4 regions of the Streptosporangium fragile genome follow, and region 3 is predicted to be linked to each of the others. Evidence: riboswitches for the same ligand, from Rfam matches in the RefSeq annotation. Region 3 holds a riboswitch; each other region holds the start of a gene.
What was found. Region 3 has a riboswitch for cyclic di-AMP ahead of ABD841_RS07145 (CHAP domain-containing protein). Riboswitches for the same ligand answer to the same signal wherever they lie in the genome.
Positions count from the first base shown of each region.

Region 1: linked by a shared signal. The riboswitch ahead of ABD841_RS25425 (D-alanyl-D-alanine carboxypeptidase family protein) and the one ahead of ABD841_RS07145 (CHAP domain-containing protein) in region 3 are both predicted to bind cyclic di-AMP.
Region 2: linked by a shared signal. The riboswitch ahead of ABD841_RS36130 (coiled-coil domain-containing protein) and the one ahead of ABD841_RS07145 (CHAP domain-containing protein) in region 3 are both predicted to bind cyclic di-AMP.
Region 4: linked by a shared signal. The riboswitch ahead of ABD841_RS00850 (C40 family peptidase) and the one ahead of ABD841_RS07145 (CHAP domain-containing protein) in region 3 are both predicted to bind cyclic di-AMP.

Region 1 is NZ_BAAAVI010000042.1:12,143-16,328, forward strand. Features, by position in the region: gene ABD841_RS25415 (hypothetical protein) at 1-1,264, opposite strand, end outside; gene ABD841_RS25420 (hypothetical protein) at 1,687-1,854, shown strand; cyclic di-AMP (ydaO/yuaA leader) riboswitch at 2,144-2,291, shown strand; gene ABD841_RS25425 (D-alanyl-D-alanine carboxypeptidase family protein) at 2,302-3,396, shown strand; gene ABD841_RS25430 (pectate lyase family protein) at 4,173-4,186, shown strand, end outside.
Region 2 is NZ_BAAAVI010000090.1:3,343-7,528, forward strand. Features, by position in the region: gene ABD841_RS36115 (M50 family metallopeptidase) at 1-100, shown strand, start outside; gene ABD841_RS36120 (MarR family winged helix-turn-helix transcriptional regulator) at 265-786, shown strand; gene ABD841_RS36125 (DinB family protein) at 773-1,282, opposite strand; gene ABD841_RS36130 (coiled-coil domain-containing protein) at 1,456-2,430, opposite strand; cyclic di-AMP (ydaO/yuaA leader) riboswitch at 2,433-2,569, opposite strand; gene galT (galactose-1-phosphate uridylyltransferase) at 2,642-3,721, opposite strand; gene ABD841_RS36140 (DeoR/GlpR family DNA-binding transcription regulator) at 3,718-4,186, opposite strand, start outside.
Region 3 is NZ_BAAAVI010000007.1:139,188-143,373, reverse strand. Features, by position in the region: gene ABD841_RS07155 (oxidoreductase) at 75-941, shown strand; gene ABD841_RS07150 (TetR/AcrR family transcriptional regulator) at 960-1,538, shown strand; cyclic di-AMP (ydaO/yuaA leader) riboswitch at 2,059-2,199, shown strand; gene ABD841_RS07145 (CHAP domain-containing protein) at 2,218-2,922, shown strand; gene ABD841_RS07140 (helix-turn-helix transcriptional regulator) at 3,107-4,003, opposite strand; gene ABD841_RS07135 (oxidoreductase) at 4,158-4,186, shown strand, end outside.
Region 4 is NZ_BAAAVI010000001.1:179,061-183,246, reverse strand. Features, by position in the region: gene ABD841_RS00860 (RDD family protein) at 1-394, opposite strand, end outside; gene ABD841_RS00855 (amino-acid N-acetyltransferase) at 602-1,270, opposite strand; cyclic di-AMP (ydaO/yuaA leader) riboswitch at 1,605-1,762, shown strand; gene ABD841_RS00850 (C40 family peptidase) at 1,768-2,817, shown strand; gene ABD841_RS00845 (LuxR C-terminal-related transcriptional regulator) at 2,997-3,230, opposite strand; gene lysX (bifunctional lysylphosphatidylglycerol synthetase/lysine--tRNA ligase LysX) at 4,151-4,186, opposite strand, start outside.

The DNA.
Region 1 (4,186 bases), on a different contig from region 3:
CGCCGATGCTCGCCCCGGCGGCGTCGAGTGCCCTGCCGCCGGGATTGGCCAGGTGGGCACCACCGAAGTCGGCGAACGTGCCGACATGCGCGTCGGCGAGCCGGACCTCGCCCTCCGCCCGGAAGCCTCCGGAGCACGACAGCCCGCCTCCGACCGTGACGCCGCCGGCGTCCAGGGCGATCCTGCCGGCCGGGCTCGAATCCGGCGTGGTCAGCTGTGCGCCGGTCAGGTTCAGCGACCCGGCGATACGCGCCTGCGACAGGTCCACCCGGCCGCACGCGGTGAGCTCGCGCGCCTCGAGGGTGCCCTCGACCTGGAGTTCGGCGGCCTGGAGCGCGTCCCCGCCGGGATGGGTCAGGGTGGCGCCGTCCAGGCTGAGCTCCCGATCGACCCGGGAGTTGGCCAGCCGTACGATGCCCGTCACGGTGAATCCACTGCCCAGGTACAGTCCGCCCTCGGCGGTGATGCGGGAACCGAGCAGGGCCATCCGACCGGGATGGGCGATCGTGCTTCCGGTGAAGCTGAACGGCCCGGTCACCCGGGTGTTGCGCGCTCTGACCATCCCGGTGACCCTCATCCACCGGCAGAAGACACTGCCGTCGGCGACCAGCCCGTCCAGCACGAGCGCCGGGCCGTCGGCCGGGGCGAAGCGCGCCTCATCCATGATCACAGTGCCGGTCACCCGGGCGTCGGACAGCCGGACCTGGCCCACGGCTCTCAGCCCGATCGCGGACAGGCCGCGGCCCGCCTGCAGCCGGTCGCAGTCGACCGCGCCGACCCGCGCGTGGCTCAGCGTGAGGCTTCCCGTCACCTGGGTTCCCCGCAGTTCCAGCAGGCCGGTGCAGACACAGGCCTCCAGCCGCAGGTGCCCGTCGATCTGCGCGTTGGATCCCGACAGACCCGGCAGATGAGAGCGTTTGAAGCTCAGCTGCGAACACCGGGCCCAGTACAGGCTCGGATCCCGCTCGAAGAAGCACGACAGGAACCGAGCCGAGTGACGGACCGTGGAGTAGGCGAGGTCCACCCGCTCGGTGATCCGGGCCCCCTTGAGCCTCATCGCCGGGATCCGGTGCGACCGCGGCGCCTCCTCGCTCATCAGCAGAGCGGCGATCACCCGGCCACGGACCGTCCGCTCCGCGCCCCAGGCAGCCCCCGCCGCCGGGTCGTCCTCTGCCGGATCCCCGGTCGTGAAGTCGACCTCCTCCCCGTGTGGAAAGGCCTCCCACACCCGGAGCTCGGCCTCGGACAGATCCTCAACACGCACGTCGTCCCCTCACCCGAACGCGGTCATTCCCTTGATCACCTATGCCATGTCGAGGATTACCATCCGGCGCTCCGTTGACGCCATCCTTACCATCGCGTTGGCGGCCCGGGTCGGCCCGCGCGGGGTAAGCCGTCACCGGGCGCGGGGTACGCGCCGCCGGCGGCTCCTCCGCTCCCCGAAGGACCGCGCACCGGCCGGGCGGGGAATCCGGGCGTGTTTCCGGCGCCCCGGGCGGCGTACGAGCCGCGTCGGCGCGGAGGGCCGGCGGCTGCGGCGGCCCCGCCGGGCGACCGCCGGTCAACGTCTCCCCTGTCCGGGCCGCGGCGCAGACGCGATCACCCCGCCTCGCCGGGCAACCCGCCCGCACGGAACCGTATCCTTGGAGCAGCCTCGCCTCTCATCCCACACAAGCGGTGATCTTCATGTACGAGATCGTCTCGGCTCTGGCGCCTCCCGCCATCGTCGCCACTGTCTTCCTGCTCGGCGTACGGGCGGTCCTGAAGCACGAGCGGGCGGACCGGGCGCGGGAAAGACGCCAGCCCGCCGGACCTCCCGTGAAGCTCGCGAAGGAGACCGGCTCCGAGGAGTAGGACGCCGGAAGGCGACGCCCGCTCCGGGCCCGTCGGAGGGGTACGCGGCCCGGAGCGGGCGATCCGTTCTCCGCGGTGGCGGGGCGACGCGGGGTTCGGGGGGATCAGGCCGGGCCGCCGGTCCCCGCGCACGACAAGACGCGGCACCTTTTGTCCCATTTGCGGATTTATGTGCGGTTATATTACTTTCTAGGGAATCGCGGCAGACGCAGGCACGACCATCCGGCCGCACCCGTTGCCGTTTCGTTGCCCGGACCGTGTGTCCCCGGCGGGCCCTTCCCGCCGGGACGGCGCACGGCCGCCGAATCCGCACCTCGCGGAGCCGGGGACCCATCCCTTCGGGGTGAATCGGAGCGCCAGCCCCCGAGCTGCGCCCCGTAGGGCACTTCCCAGCCCGAACCCGTCAGCTGACCCGGTAGGCGGCATGGAAGCAAGGACCAACCCATCATGCCCAAGCACCGGCTTGCCTCCTCCCCGAAGAACCGCCTGAACCTCTCCCCGGACCGCCCGGACTTCCCGGAGAACCGGCTGGGTCTCCCGAAGAACCGGCTGGGTCACGCACTCGTGGGCGCCGTCGTCGCCGTCGGTACCGTGGCCTCCGGTGCCGCCACCGCGCAAGCCGCCACCGTGCAGACCGGCGCCCCGCAGACCGGCGCCGCCACCGTGCAGACCGGCGCCCCGCAGACCGGCGCCGGGACGCTCCTCCCGCTGACCCCGCCCGCCGGCGGTGAGGCCGCCCGCAGCAAGGCACCGGCGGTGCTCGGACGCGCGGCCTATCTGGTCGACGCCTCGACGGGCGACGTCAGGCTCAGCAAGGGGGCCGACCGGCGAATGCCGGTGGCCAGCCTGACCAAGGTGATGACCGCATACATCGTGCTCAGGGAGGCTAGGCCGACGGACACGGTCACGATCACGCCGGAGGACGTGTGGTACGCACAGGCCGGTGGAGGCACCAGCGCGTACCTGCGCGTGGGAGACCGGCTCTCCGTCGAGGACCTCCTGTACGGCCTGATGCTTCCCTCGGGCGCGGACGCCGCCCACGCGCTGGCCCGCGCCTACGGTCCCGGGGTCGCCGGATTCACCGCGAAGATGAACGCCACCGCGCGCGAGCTCGGGATGCGCGACACCAGGTACCTCAACGCCGACGGGCTGCCCACCCCCGAGGGCGAGGGCTATTCCACCGCGCGGGACCAGACCCGGCTGGCCGAGATCGCGCTGCGCAACCCGGCCCTGGTGAAGATCACCTCCACCCGGCGCCACACGACCCCCAGGACAGCCGATCACCGCGCCTACACCTGGCACAACACCAACAAGCTGCTCGGCTCACCGGGCGCGCTCGGCCTGAAGACGGGTTTCACCCGCGCCGCGGGCTACAGCCTGGCCTTCGCCGCCGACAGCCACAACCACCGGCTGGTCGGCGTGATCCTCGGCGAGACGGTCTCCGGCCGGCGGTTCCAGACCGCCCGGGCACTCCTGGACTGGGCGGCGCGCGAGACGACGGCGGGCGACGGCCGCGGCGGGAGTGCCCGGAACCACCGGTGACGGGCGACGTCGGCGCGCTCCCGGGAGAGCCCGACGGCGCTGTCCGGCGGCCCGCGGAAGGTGCTGGTGATCTTGCCCTACGGCGTGCCGTGCGGCGTAGCCGATGAGTGCCTGCCCGCGTCGGCGAAGGCGTAGCCGGCGCCGGCGGGCACCCGCAACCCGCCCTCGGCCGCCTGCGGCAAGCGCGTCGAGGCGCCCGGCGGGGGGCGACGGCGACGCCGGCGCAGAGGGCGCTCACCGAACGGTCGAAGGCGGTGGGGCCGCCCGGCGGGGGCGCCACCCGCCCGCCGGGCCGTACCGCCCCGGCGACGGGGCCGCCCCGGGAAACCTCCGCGTGTTCGCGGGGAAATTTTCGCGTTACGTCCCACCCGGGCGGACGGGTTCTCACCTGGAAGAACGCGTTCCCGCCGGGCGGGTGGCCGGGCTGCCGCCCGGACGGGGACGAACTCGGCGCTTGACCCGTCCCTTACCGGGGGCGTACAAGTGCGAAAAGAGTTGGATAGCGCTTTCCCACCCTTCATCCCCGGGCGCCGCCCGGGACCCGTCCGCACGTGCTCCGGCGGAGGCCTGACCCTGTCCAAGGCCTGCGCCGGCGGTGGCGGACGGGCTCCGGCGACGCCCGGCGGACACCGTTCGCCAGGGCCTCCGGCCATGCCGGCACGTGACCGCGGAGCGCGGCCACGCCGACGTCACCGGTTCGGGCCCCGGCGCAAGGCCATGGTCCGACCGGGCCGGAGCACGGCCCGGTCGGCACTGACGGAACTGGAGGTTCCACGGTGCGCAGAAGGAA
Region 2 (4,186 bases), on a different contig from region 3:
GGCGCTCCCGCTGACCTACGCGATCGCCTTCATCATGATCATCATGGCCGGTCTGCTGATGTACGCCGACCTGGTCAACCCGGTCCGTCTCTCCGGCTGACCCCGTTCCGCCGCGCCGCCGTACGTACGCCGACGCCGCGTGGCACCGTACGGTTCGTGCCGTCTCGTGCGGTTCGCGGCGCCCGGTACGGTGCCGCGCTCCCGTCGCCGCTCCGGTGCCCGGGGCCGGGCACCGGTCGCGCCCGCAGGCGTTAGGGTTGCGCCGTGGATGACGGGACGCCTGGAGCGCTGATCGACGTGGCGCTGTTCCGGCTACGCCGGATGTGGTCGCGGCCGCTGCGCCCGCGCAGGGCGGGGGAGTCGCAGCGCCCGGTGCAGATGTCGAACGTGATGGTCGTGCACGCCGTGCACAAGCTCGCCCTGGACGTGCCCGAGGTCACCGTGGGCGCCGTCGCCGAGCAGCTGGACGTCGATCCGTCCACCGCCAGCAGACTGGTCAACGACGCCATCGGCGCCGGGTTCGTCGCGCGGGAAGAGTCGGCGGTGGACGCCAGGCGGGCCCGGCTGGTGCTCAGCGACCGGGGCCGCAGGGTGCTCGACGCCGTCGTCCGGCACCGGCGGACCTACCTGGACGGGCTGATGGCCGACTGGGCCGAATCCGACCGCGAGACCTTCGCCCGCCTGCTCGCCCGCTTCGCGGAGGCGGCCGCGGCCCGCCCGGCGAACCTGGCCAACCTCGACCAGGTGATCGCCGAGGCGCTGGAGGGGCCCGCTACTCGCCGGTGACCCCGTCGATCCGCTGGCGGATGATGTCGGCGTGCCCGTTGTGCCGGGCGTACTCCTCGATCATGTGGACGAGGATCCAGCGCAGCGAGACGTCCTGGTCATGGCGCTGCCCCTTGCCGATGGTGTCCAGCGGCAGCCCCGCCGACAGCTCCCTGGCGTGCGCGATCTCCGCTTGCCACCTGTCGAAGGCGTGCTCGGCCGTGGGGCTGGTCTCCAGGGTGTCGAAGTCGCCGTCCGGGTCGTCGTCGGAGTAGTAGATCCCGACCGTGCCCTCGCCGTTGAGCACGTTACGGAACCAGCTGCGCTCGACGTCGGTCATGTGCCGGACCAGACCCAGCAGCGACAGCGTGGACGGCTCGGCCGCGCGCAGGCGCAGCTGCTCGTCCGTCAGTCCCGCGCATTTGACGGCCAGGGTCTCCCGGTGCCAGTCGAGCCACGCGTGCAGCATCGGGCCCTCGTCGGCGATGAAAGGGGGATCAATCCGAGTATCGGTCATGGTGTCCCATCCTTTCGGGCATCACCACCGCTGTCACGTCCTTTTTCCGCCACCGACCTCGTATTCCGCAGGCCCCGGAGCGCGGCGCGGATTCCGCCGGGACCGCCCGCCGAGGGTCGGGACCGCCCGCCGCCGGAGGCCGATTCCGCCCGTCGGCGGCCGGGTCCGGCCGCTCAGAACATCGAGATGTGCGGGTGGTCGTAGTGGTTGGCGGTGATGCCGCCGCGGTCGGACATGAAGCGCCAGCCGGAGCCGTGGTTGATGCGCTGGCGCCAGATCACGTACTTGACGCCGAGCTTGGCCCGGTTCTTGAGGGCCCAGGCGGAGATCTCGTCGCCGAGCTTGAGGTTGGCCGCGGTGGGCATCGCGCCGCCGGTGCTCATCATGAAGTCGCAGGCGCGCCCCAGCGGGTGCTCGCCGCCGTCGTTGGTGGGCCGGTAGCAGCCGACCGTGTACGGGAGGTCGAAGCGCCTCTTGATGGCGTCGCGCATGATGCGGGTCCGGTCGGTGATGTTGTCGGCGCCGGTGGGGAGCTGGGGAGCCCAGGTACCGTCGGCGCGGCGGCCGGAGCCCACGGGGACGAGCCGGTCGAGTTTGTCCTTGATGTCGTCGATCAGGTCCTCGGCCTCGTCGCGCTGGGACTGTACCTCCTTGGCCTCCTCCTTGATCTCGTCGGTGAGCCGGGCCGCCCTCTCGGCGGCCTGCTCCCTGCGGCCGAGGCTGTCGGCGAAGCCCTGCAGGTGGGCGCTCTGCTGGGCGGTGAGCTGCTCCATCACCGCGGCACCGCTCAGATCGGGGGCGAACAGCAGGGAGGGCAGGCTTCCCGCGCTGCTCTGGTAGCGCAGCTGGACGATGGAGTCGACCTCCTGCTTGGCCGCCGCGTACTCCTCCTCCGCCCGCTGCAGGTTCCTCTTGGCGACGGCTTCGGCCTTCTGTGCCTTCTGGAGCGACTCGCGCTTGGCCGCGTAGGACTCGATCAGCTTGTCGATCTTCTTGTTGAGCTTGGCCAGCTCGGCGCGGAGTTCGGCCTCGGTCGGCTTGGGCTCCGCGCTGCCCGCGGTGGGGGCACCGAGCGTGAACGCGGCTGCCGAGCCGAGGCAAAGGATCCAGACCGCATGACGACGGAACGTGGGGGACGGTGCCGCCACGACTCTCCTCTCCTTCCGCCTACCGGGTTAGCTGACGGGTTCGGGCTGGAGGAAGCCCTTCCACCGAAGTGGTTTCACCCCAGGTGCGGTGGTTCCCCGGCTCTCGGGCGAGGCGCCTGAGATTAGGCATATCAGCAGTTAGAGCTGATGTGGGAAGGATAGTAGTGGTAAACCGAAAGTCATGCGACTGCAATCCGAGACCAATAAGTGATCAATCCGTGACGACGGAGCGCAGAAGTTGTGCTGTCTCTTCGGGTAGCACATCGTTCACGAATGCTCCCATGGCCGACTCCGATCCGGCGAGATACTTCAGCTTGTTCGCCGCGCGGCGGATGCTGAAGAGCTCCATGTGGGCATACGCCAGGTCGCGGCCGACATTCACCGGAGCCTGGTGCCAGGCCGCGATGTACGGCATCGGCATGTCGAACAACCCGTCGAGGCGGCGCAGGACGTCGGTGTAGAGGGGGCCGAACGCCGCACGCTCGGCGGGCTCCAGACCTCCCAGGTCGGGCACCCGGCGGTGCGGGTAGAGGTGCACCTCGACGGGCCAGCGCGCCGCGGCCGGCACGAAAGCGGTCCAGTGCTCGTTCGAGGCGACGACCCGGACCCCCGCCTCCCGTTCGGCGGCGAGCACGTCGGCGAACAGGTTGCCGCCGGTCCGCTCCCGATGGCGCTCGGCCGCCCCGAAGGTCAGCCTGGTGCGCGGGGTCACGTACGGGTAGGCGTAGATCTGGCCGTGCGGGTGGGTCAGCGTGATGCCGATCTCCGCCCCCCGGTTCTCGAAGCAGAACACCTGCTCCACGCCCGGCATCGCCGACAGCTCGGCCGTCCGGTCGATCCACGCCTCCATGACCAGCTCGACCTGCTCGGGGGAGAGCCGGGAGAAGGAGGAGTCGTGCTCGGAGGTGAAACAGACCACCTCGCAGCGGCCGGCCCCCGGGCGGACCTCGCTCAACCCGCCGACCTGCCCGTACGTCCCCGGCTGGGCGGAGAAGGACGGGAAGCGGTTCTCGAAGACCACCACCTCGTACTCGGCGGACGGGATCTCGGTCGGGCGGCCGGGGACGGACGGGCACAGCGGGCACTCACTGGCCGGGGGTAGGAAGGTGCGGCCCTGGCGGTGGCCGGCCATCGCGATCCACTCCTCGGTGAGCGGGTCGTAGCGCAGCTCCGAGGCCGGCGGGCGGGGCGGCAGGTCGCGCTCGTCGACCGCGCTGCGGTCCGCGTCGTCCCGCCGGTCGAAGTAGAACAGCTCACGGCCGTCGGCCAGGTGGGTGATGGTGCGCTTCATCGGCTCAGGGTCTCGCTCTCCTGCTGCGGTTCTGTGATGATCAGCTCGCCCACCGCGGCGGCCAGCTCCTCGCGGGCCTCCTCCGGAAGGCCGGAGTCGGTGACCACGACGTGGGCCTCGGACAGCTCGGCGATCGTGCTGATCCCGACCGTGCCCCACTTGGTGTGGTCGGCGGGCACCACCAGCCGGTGCGCGGAGGCGACCAGTGCCCGGTTGGTCTCGGCCTCCAGCAGGTTGGGCGTGGTGAACCCGGCGCGGGTGCTCATCCCGTGCACCCCGAGGAACAGCGTGTCGACGTGAAGCCCCCGGATCGCCGCCACCGCGACCGGGCCCACCAGGGCGTCGGAGGGGGTGCGGACCCCGCCGGTCAGCACGACCGTGCGGTCGGCCCTGGGAGCGCGGTGGAAGACGTCGGCGATCCGGATCGAGTTGGTGATCACGGTGAGCTCCGGTACCTCCACCACG
Region 3 (4,186 bases):
GCGCGCTTGCGCCCACTTGTGACACCCCCTACCGTGGTGTACGGAACCGTTTCGTACACCACGAGGAGCGAGCGATGTGGACTCCCGACGACATCCCCGACCTGACCGGCCGCACCGCGGTGGTCACCGGGGCCACCGGCGGCATCGGCCTGCCGACGGCGCTGGAGCTGGCCCGGCACGGCGCGAGGGTCGTCCTGACCGCGCGTGACCCCGGGCGGGGCCGGGCCGCGCTGGAGACGATCAGGTCGGCGGTCCCGGGAGCGGCCGTCGAGATCGGCGCGCTGGACCTGGCCGACCTGGGCTCGGTGCGCGCGTTCGCGGCGACCGTCGAGGAGCCGCTGGACCTGCTGGTCAACAACGCCGGGATCGGCATGATCCCCCGGCGGACCACCGCCGACGGGTTCGAGGCCCAGTTCGGCACCAACCATCTCGGCCACTTCGCGCTGACCGGGCTGCTCCTGCCCCGCCTGCTCGCCCGCCCGGGGGCCCGGGTGGTCACGGTCTCCAGCGACGCGCACGCCATGGGCAGGATCGACTTCGACGACCTGGGCCTGGAGCGCCGGTACGGCAGGTTCTCCGCCTACGGGCGTTCCAAGCTCGCCAACCTGCTGTTCGCCACGGAACTGCAGCGCCGCGCCGACGCCGCGGGCGTGGGCCTGCTGAGCCTGGCGAGCCACCCGGGCGCGACGGCCACCGGGATCGTGAAGCTGGGGCCGGTCAACGCCCTGCTGCGCCTGGTGATGCAGTCACCCGCCAAGGGCGCCGTACCTTCCCTTTACGCGGCCACCTCCCCCGACGCGAAGGGCGGGGAGTTCGTCGGCCCGGGCCTGAAGGCGGTGCGCCGCTCACCGCAGGCGACGGATACGGCGCTGGCCCGGCGACTGTGGGAGGTCTCCGAGGAGCTGACCGGCGTACGATTCGAGGTGGCCCGGCAGCACTGACGATCCAGCGGAGGCACCTTGCGTCTTGACCCCCTGCGGGAGCGGGCGATTCTGGACGCGACCCTGGAGTTGCTGTCCGAGGTCGGGTACGACCGGATGTCCATCGACCAGATCGCCAAGCGGGCCAGCGCCAGCAAGGCGACGATCTACCGTCGCTGGCCGGGCAAGGAGGCCCTGGTCGTCGACCTGGTCTGCAACCACCTGGAGAGCGACGTCCCGGCCCCACCCGACACCGGGTCGATGCGCGGCGACCTGGTCGAGGTCGTGGCCGGTTTCTGCCGGGTCGTGGAGCAGAAGCACGCCATGATCTTCGGCCTGTTCACGGCGCTGCTCGTCTCCCCCGAGCTGGCCGCCGCCCTGCGCGACCACGTGCCCAGGCCCGATATCACGGGCACCACGCCGCTGCTCGACCGCGCCAGGGAGCGCGGCGAGCTGCCGGGCCACGTCGATCCGGCGGAGATCAGGAAGGTCACCGAGGCGATGGTGTGGCATCGCCTGTTCTTCACCGGCAGACCGCTCGACCGGGCGTTCGCCGAGGAGACGGTCGACCGGTTCCTGCTCCCCCTGATCCGCGCCTGGTCGGCTCCCGGGGAGTGAGACCGCTCAGCGGCGGTCGTGCCCCCGGAGCACTCTCCGGAGGGCCGGAGATCACTGTGACCTTTCCATGGCTTTCATGATGCTGTGCGTACCTTCACCACACTTTTTACTATCGAAATCGTGTTCGATTAAATCGTGACCATGGAACGGCCCGGCGGGGCACCCCCGCCCGGCTTCCGTCGCGCCCGCCGACGAAGATCGGCCGACTCGCGAAGCGGGCCGGAATCCCCGCGCACAGCGGGGTTCCGGCCCCGGATCACCCCTTCACTCCGGCGGCCGGATCCGGCGCGTCCGGCGCCGGAACGGACCTCCGCCACCCCTTTCCTCCGGCCGGGTGGCGCCCTGTTGTACCCCCCGTTTTCGGACGTAGTACCAAGCGATGGCAATGTGTCGCATTTGTAATCTTCTGTCCGAATCCCGTAGCTTCATCTCGTTCGTGGCGAACGCCTAGGTCTATCGAGACCTGAGCGTTGCCGTCACATTGCCCGACCGCGCTTCACCTGGGCGGACCTCGTCCCGGTGAGCACGGCCGCCGAATCCGCGACACCCGTCGCAGAACCGGGGAACCACGTTCCTGGGGTGAATCAGCGCATACCGCGCCGTAGGGCACTTCCCAGCCCGAACCCGTCAGCTAACCCGGTAGGCGGAATGGAAGCGAAGCAAGGAGTCGAACCCCCGCATGGCCAAGTACCGCCCCACCCCCAACGCCCCCCACCTCACGCGGATCGTTCTGGGCGCGTCCATCGCCCTCACCGCCGGCATCGCCGCCCCCGCCGCGTTCGCCGACAGCCACCCCCCGCTGAGCGCCCCGCCCGCCGAGTCCGTCAACACCCCCAAGAGCGCCTCGCCGGCGAAGACCCCCCTGGAGATCCAGGCGGAGAAGCTGCCCAAGGTGTCGGCCGCCCAGGTCCTGGAGCTGGCCGCCAAGCAGATCGGCATCCGCGAGAACGCCCAGGGTGGCGGGACCAAGTTCCACGACTGGTACATGTCCTCCTCCCGCGCCAAGGAGACCGTCGCCCGTGACGGCGGCTCCGTCCGCGCCTACGCCAACGCCCCCTGGTGCGCGATGTTCGTCTCCTGGATCGGCGAGCAGGCGGGCATCCGGCCCACCATGGGCTGGGACGCCTACACCGTCACCCACGCCAAGTGGTTCAAGGCCAACAAGCACTGGGGCCAGACCCCCAAGCCCGGCGCCGTGGTCTACTTCGACTGGAACGGCAGCAAGAACCTCGACGCGATCGACCACGTCGGCTTCGTGAAGAAGGACAACGGCGACGGCACGATCACCACGATCGAGGGCAACACCGGCGTCGGCCGCGTCGAGCAGCGCGTCCGTCCCAAGTCCCAGGTCGTCGGCTACGGCTACCCGGTCTACGCCGGGTAGGCCGCGCGCAGCGTCCACCCGCCACGGCGACGCGTGACCCGCGCCGTCCGTGGCACCCGCCGGACCCCCACCCGGCCCGCAACGCCCAGGGGCGCCGCTCGACCGAGCGGCGCCCCTGGGCGTTGGACGCCGGGCCCCGTGTCCTCCGTGCGGGCCGCCGGAGTCGGCGGCGGCCGCGGGCCGCTCACTGCCCGTCGAGGGTCTCCCGGTGGGTGGCGCGGCGGGTCCGCTCGTCACCTGAGGCGGTGAGGCTGCCCAGGATGGCGAGGAGTTCGGCGTTGCGGGTGCCGGGTTCGGCGTGGAAGACGACGAGGATCAGGCCGTCGGTGCCGTTGATGGTGAGTTTGTCGGAGTGCAGGTCGAGTTCGCCGACCTGAGGATGGTTCAGACGGACGATGTGTCCGCGTTTGGGTTGTACGTCGTGGCGGGCCCACAAACGGCGGAACTGCTCGCTGCGTACGGACAACTCCCCGACGAGTTCCTGCAGCCGCGGATTGTCGACGTCCGGCCCGACGTGGGCGCGCAGGCTGGCGACCCCCTCCTCGACGGTCCTCTCCCAGTCCCGCCGCAGGTCCCGTTCGGCCTCGTCCAGGAGAACCGCCTGGAGCAGGTTGACGCCGGGCGCATAGTTGGGGGAGAGCGCGGCGGCGAGGGAGTTGACGGCGAGCAGGTCGGTGAACTTGTTCTGGACGTAGGCGGGGTTGCCGGTCCAGCCGTCGATGAGCCGGAGGATGCTCGACGGCACCTGCTCGGGTGTGCGCGGCCGCTTGGCGCGGGTGCGGGCGGACGGGCGCCGGCCGCCCCGGTGCGCGCCCGCCAACCCGATGAGATGGGCGGTGGCGTCGGCATCCAGGCGCAGGACCAGGGCGAGGGATCGGAGGACCTGTTCGGAGGGGTTGCGGTCGCGGCCCTGTTCGAGGCGCAGATAGTAGTCGGAGCTGATGCCGGCGAGCATGGCGACTTCCTCGCGGCGTAGTCCCGGTACCCGGCGCAGGCCGCCGCCGGGAAGCCCGGCGTCCTCGGGCCGGACCTGGGCCCGGCGGGCGCGCAGGAACTCACCCAGCGCGTTCGTTCCGTCCATGCCTCAACGGTAGGCCCACCGCCCCGGGAGTGACTGTCCCTGCCGGTCCCAGGAACAGCGGGGCACTGCCACCTGCGGGCGTCCTGCCGGACGATGGTCATCGCCAGGTCGCCCGGGAGCGGCGACCGGTTTCCCGGTGAGAAGAACGAGAGGGATGACCATGCCTGCAAGCGTTGGCGGTGG
Region 4 (4,186 bases), on a different contig from region 3:
GCTGGGCGGCCTGCTGCCCGTAACCCGGCTGGGCGGCCTGCTGGCCGTAGCCGGGCTGAGCCTGCTGCCCGTAGCCGGGCTGCTGGCCGTACGCGCCCGTGGCGCCCTGCTGGCCGTAGCCGGGCTGCTGGCCGTACCCCTGCTGCCCGTAGCCGGGCTGGGCGGCCTGCTGGCCATAGCCGGGCTGGGCGGCCTGCTGCCCGTAACCCGGCTGGGCGGCCTGCTGGCCGTAGCCGGGCTGAGCCTGCTGCCCGTAGCCGGGCTGCTGCCCGTACCCCTGCTGCTGACCGTAACCGGGCTGCTGGCCGTACCCCTGCTGCCCGTAGCCGGGCTGGGCCTGACCGGGACCGGTGTTCGGCTGTGAGGCCTCCGACCGATATCCCACAACTGTCACATCGGGGTCGTGCTGACCGGGGGCTCGACCCACGTTGTGCTGTCCGTAATCCGGCTGTCCCGACGGTGTGCGATCGCGGTCGGGATCATCCTGTGGATACGGCGGCTGTCCGGTGCTCACCGCGTCACCTCACTTAGACTGCGCATGTGGCATATGTCAGACTCACATGCTTGCTGCTGCACAAGGTATCGAGATAGGTATCAACAGTCACCTTTCCGTTGAGTCAGCCCCACTGTCAGGAGAGTCCGGCTCGCGTGTCAGATGAAGCAGCATGCGGGTGTTTCCCAAGGTGTTGGGCTTGACGTGCTCCAGGTCGAGGAACTCGGCGACGCCTTCGTCGTACGACGCGAGAAGCTCCGCGTAGACCTCCGGTGAGACGGGCGTGCCCTGGATCTCCCGGAATCCGTGGCGGGCGAAGAAGTCGACCTCGAAGGTGAGGCAGAAGACCCGCCGCAGACCCAGTTCCACGGCGGTGCGGATGAGCGCCGAGACGATCCGGTGGCCGATCCCCATCCCCCGGCAGTCGGGGTCGACCGCGACGGTGCGGATCTCGGCGAGGTCCTCCCAGAGCACATGGAGCGCCCCGCAGCCGAGGACCCGCCCCGTCCCGTCGGTGGCGACCCAGAACTCCTGGATGTCCTCGTAGAGGGTGACGGTGGCCTTCTCCAGCAGGCGCGGGCCGGCCCCGCCGTAAGTGTCGACGAGCCGGCGGATGGCGCGGACGTCCGGGGTGCGGGCACGGCGGACGACGACCCCGGCGGCCCCCGGGCCGGACGGGGCCCGCTCCGCCTTCTCCCCCCCGGATCGAGAGGGCCGCTCCCCGCTCGCGACGGCGTCCGCGGCCACGACGGGGGAATGCTCCGCAACCTGGTCCATGACTGATCAGCGTACGTCCTCGGTGAACCTTAATTACGGCTCATCCTTAAACTTCCCCTCGCTACCGCCGGATGACCGTTCGCCGCCGGATTCCCCCACGACCCCCACGGATCACGAGTGTGTCGTATCTCATCTTCCGTCTCCCTTCGGACCTGCGACGACAGACGTCACACACGTCGCGCGAAAGAGAAAGGCAGCGTAATGGGCACGGGGACCTTGACATGACGTGATCCTTCCGTGACATTTCAGTTGCGCGAGCTCTACCAGGTTCGCAGTTCTGGTTGAGCAAGAACCTCCGGTGCACTAATGTCCGTGCTCGATGTCAGAGACGTGAAAGCCTGACCCGCCGAATCCCCCGCCCCCGGGGGAGCCGGGGACCCACCTTCTCCACGAAGTCCCCGGGGTGAATCCGGGTGCCACCGGCGCACCTGGTAGGGCTGCCTCCGGCCCGAACCCGTCAGCTAACCCGGTAGGCGGCCGAGGAGAGGAGCCTGTTGGTGAAGCGCACGCGCGGCCGCGGACAAGGACATGCGGGCCGTGACGCCCGCGGTCGAGAACGCACATCGCGCGGGCTCCGTCGCCGCATCGCGGTCATCGGGCTGGCCTTCGCCGCCCTGACCTTCGGCACCCCGCTCGTCGCGGCCACCGCCGACCCCCAGCCCAGCCTCCAGGAACTGGCCGACCAGGCCGAGAAGCTGCACAACGAGATCGGCATGCTCACCGAGCAGTACAACGGGGAGCGGGTCAAGCTCAAGCAGGCGCAGCGCGCCGCCGAAAGCGCCAAGAAGACCCTCGCGGTCAGCGAGTCCGAGCTGGAGGCCCGGCGCACCAAGGCCACCCTCCTGGCCCAGAGCAACTACATGTCGGGCGGTCTGAGCCCCGGTCTCGCCTTCAGCCAGGCGACCGACCCCGACGCCTTCCTCGACCAGGCCACCACCGCCTACGCCCTGCAACAGCAGCAGAGCGAGGAGGTCGCCCAGGTGGGCCGGGCGATCGAGGCCGCCCAGCAGGCGCAGGCCAGCGCCAAGGCCAGAACCGACGAGGTCGAGAAGCTCCTGGCCGACATCGACAAGAAGCGCACCAGGATCGAGCGCCTGGTCGCGCGGGTCGAGAGCAGCCTGTTCAGCGAGGTCCGGGAGCGGGCCGCCAGCGGCCGGGGCGCCCGGGTGAAGGTCGACGTGCCCATCCCGGGCAGCGGCAAGGCCGCCGAGGCCGCCCGCTGGGCACTCACCCAGCAGCTCAAGCCCTACGTCTGGGGCGCCGAGGGCCCCCACGGCTTCGACTGCTCCGGACTGGTCATGTGGGCCTACCAGAAGGTCGGCATCAGCCTGCCGCACTACACCGGTGACCAGTGGGCCGCCGGCACCCGCATCTCCAAAGACCAGCTACGCCCGGGCGACCTGGTCTTCTTCTACAACGACTTGCACCACGTGGGGATCTACATCGGCGGCGGCCTGATGGTCCACGCGCCGCGCACCGGTGACGTCATCCACATCGCCAGCATCGAGAACCGGCCCTTCGCCGGCGGCGTGCGCATCGCCGACTGATCCCGTCCGGGCGGGCGCGGCGGGGCCGCGTCAGGTCTTCGCCTCCGCACCGGAGTGCGACCGAGCGCGACTTCGGCTCCCGTGCGGACGGTCCGGGGCCTCCGCACGGCCCTGTCACGCCGCCTGGGCGGCGCGCGGGGACGGACGGCCGTCCGCCGGGGCCCCGGCGACGCGGATGTCTAGATGAGGCGGCGGCGGGCCGCCCAGGCCACGGCCTCGATCGCCGTGGCGACGCCGATGCGGTCGCAGATGCCCCTGAGCCTGCGCCTGACGGTCCGGCCGCTGATGTCGAGACGGCGCCCCACCCGGTCGACGGTGACGCCCTTGGCGAGCTCCGCCAGCAGCACGAGGTCATCGTCGCTGAGACTGATATCGCTCAGGCCCAGGGGGCTGTCGCCATGGCGCGAATCCACTTCCGGATATGCCATCTAGAGTCACTCCCCCCACTACAGGAATCCGGACGTGAAGACGCCGGGAATCAATACCGCCCGTCAGGAACGGTAAACGCCTCGTTCAAAGGTCGTCAAGTTCCGCCCTTCATGGGGCGCGCGCGCTATTGACATAGTACGTGCAACGTGAAGTACTCATGATATGTCAGCGCCTTTGTGGTTAAGTCGTGGCAACGCCGAGGCGCAGGCCCGCAACCGCCCGCCGGCTGCGGCAATCGGAGCCTTCACAGAACAAACTTTCGCCGGAGCCGTCGTCGCGGGGATCCCCGCAGGCCCACGGCGGGACGGGCACGGCCCCGCGGCATTTCCCCGGAAAAGACGATCTACTTCCGGCGCTCTTCGGCCGCCACGTCACCCGCCGGCTTGACGGTACCGGGGAAATCATCCTCCAATGGGAAGGCCACGCGAGCGCCTTTGCGGCATTCGGCGACTATCCCCGAGGGCCAACCGCCCCGCGGTATAGAGCACGGGTGAAATGCGGTTTTCGCGCCATGCGGTAACGCGACCGCAATTGGGCGGGGAGCCGGGAGCGCGGCGGGCGTCCTCGACCTCCCGGGTACGGCCCGCCCGCCCCTGGCTTCGCCGGCGCGCTGCGGACGGCGGAGAAGTCTCACCGTTACGATCCGCCGCCCCGGCTTGCCACCGGGCTCGTCCCTCAGGACGCGGAGTCGCGCGGAACGCCGATCCACAGCGGCGAGGTGCCGGGGCGTGGCCGGACGCGGCCGGCCCGCCCGGAGAGGTGCCGGGGCGTGGCCGGACACCGCCGGCCCGCCCGGAGAGGTGCCGGCGCCCGTGGCGGCGCCGGATCCGGCACCGGCCGGTCCGGCGCCGCCGTACCGGAGGAATTTCACCCGGGCGGGGTTCGGCGGCCCCGCCCGTGGGGCTCAGCCCGCCGGCTTGACCAGCGGGAACAGGATGGT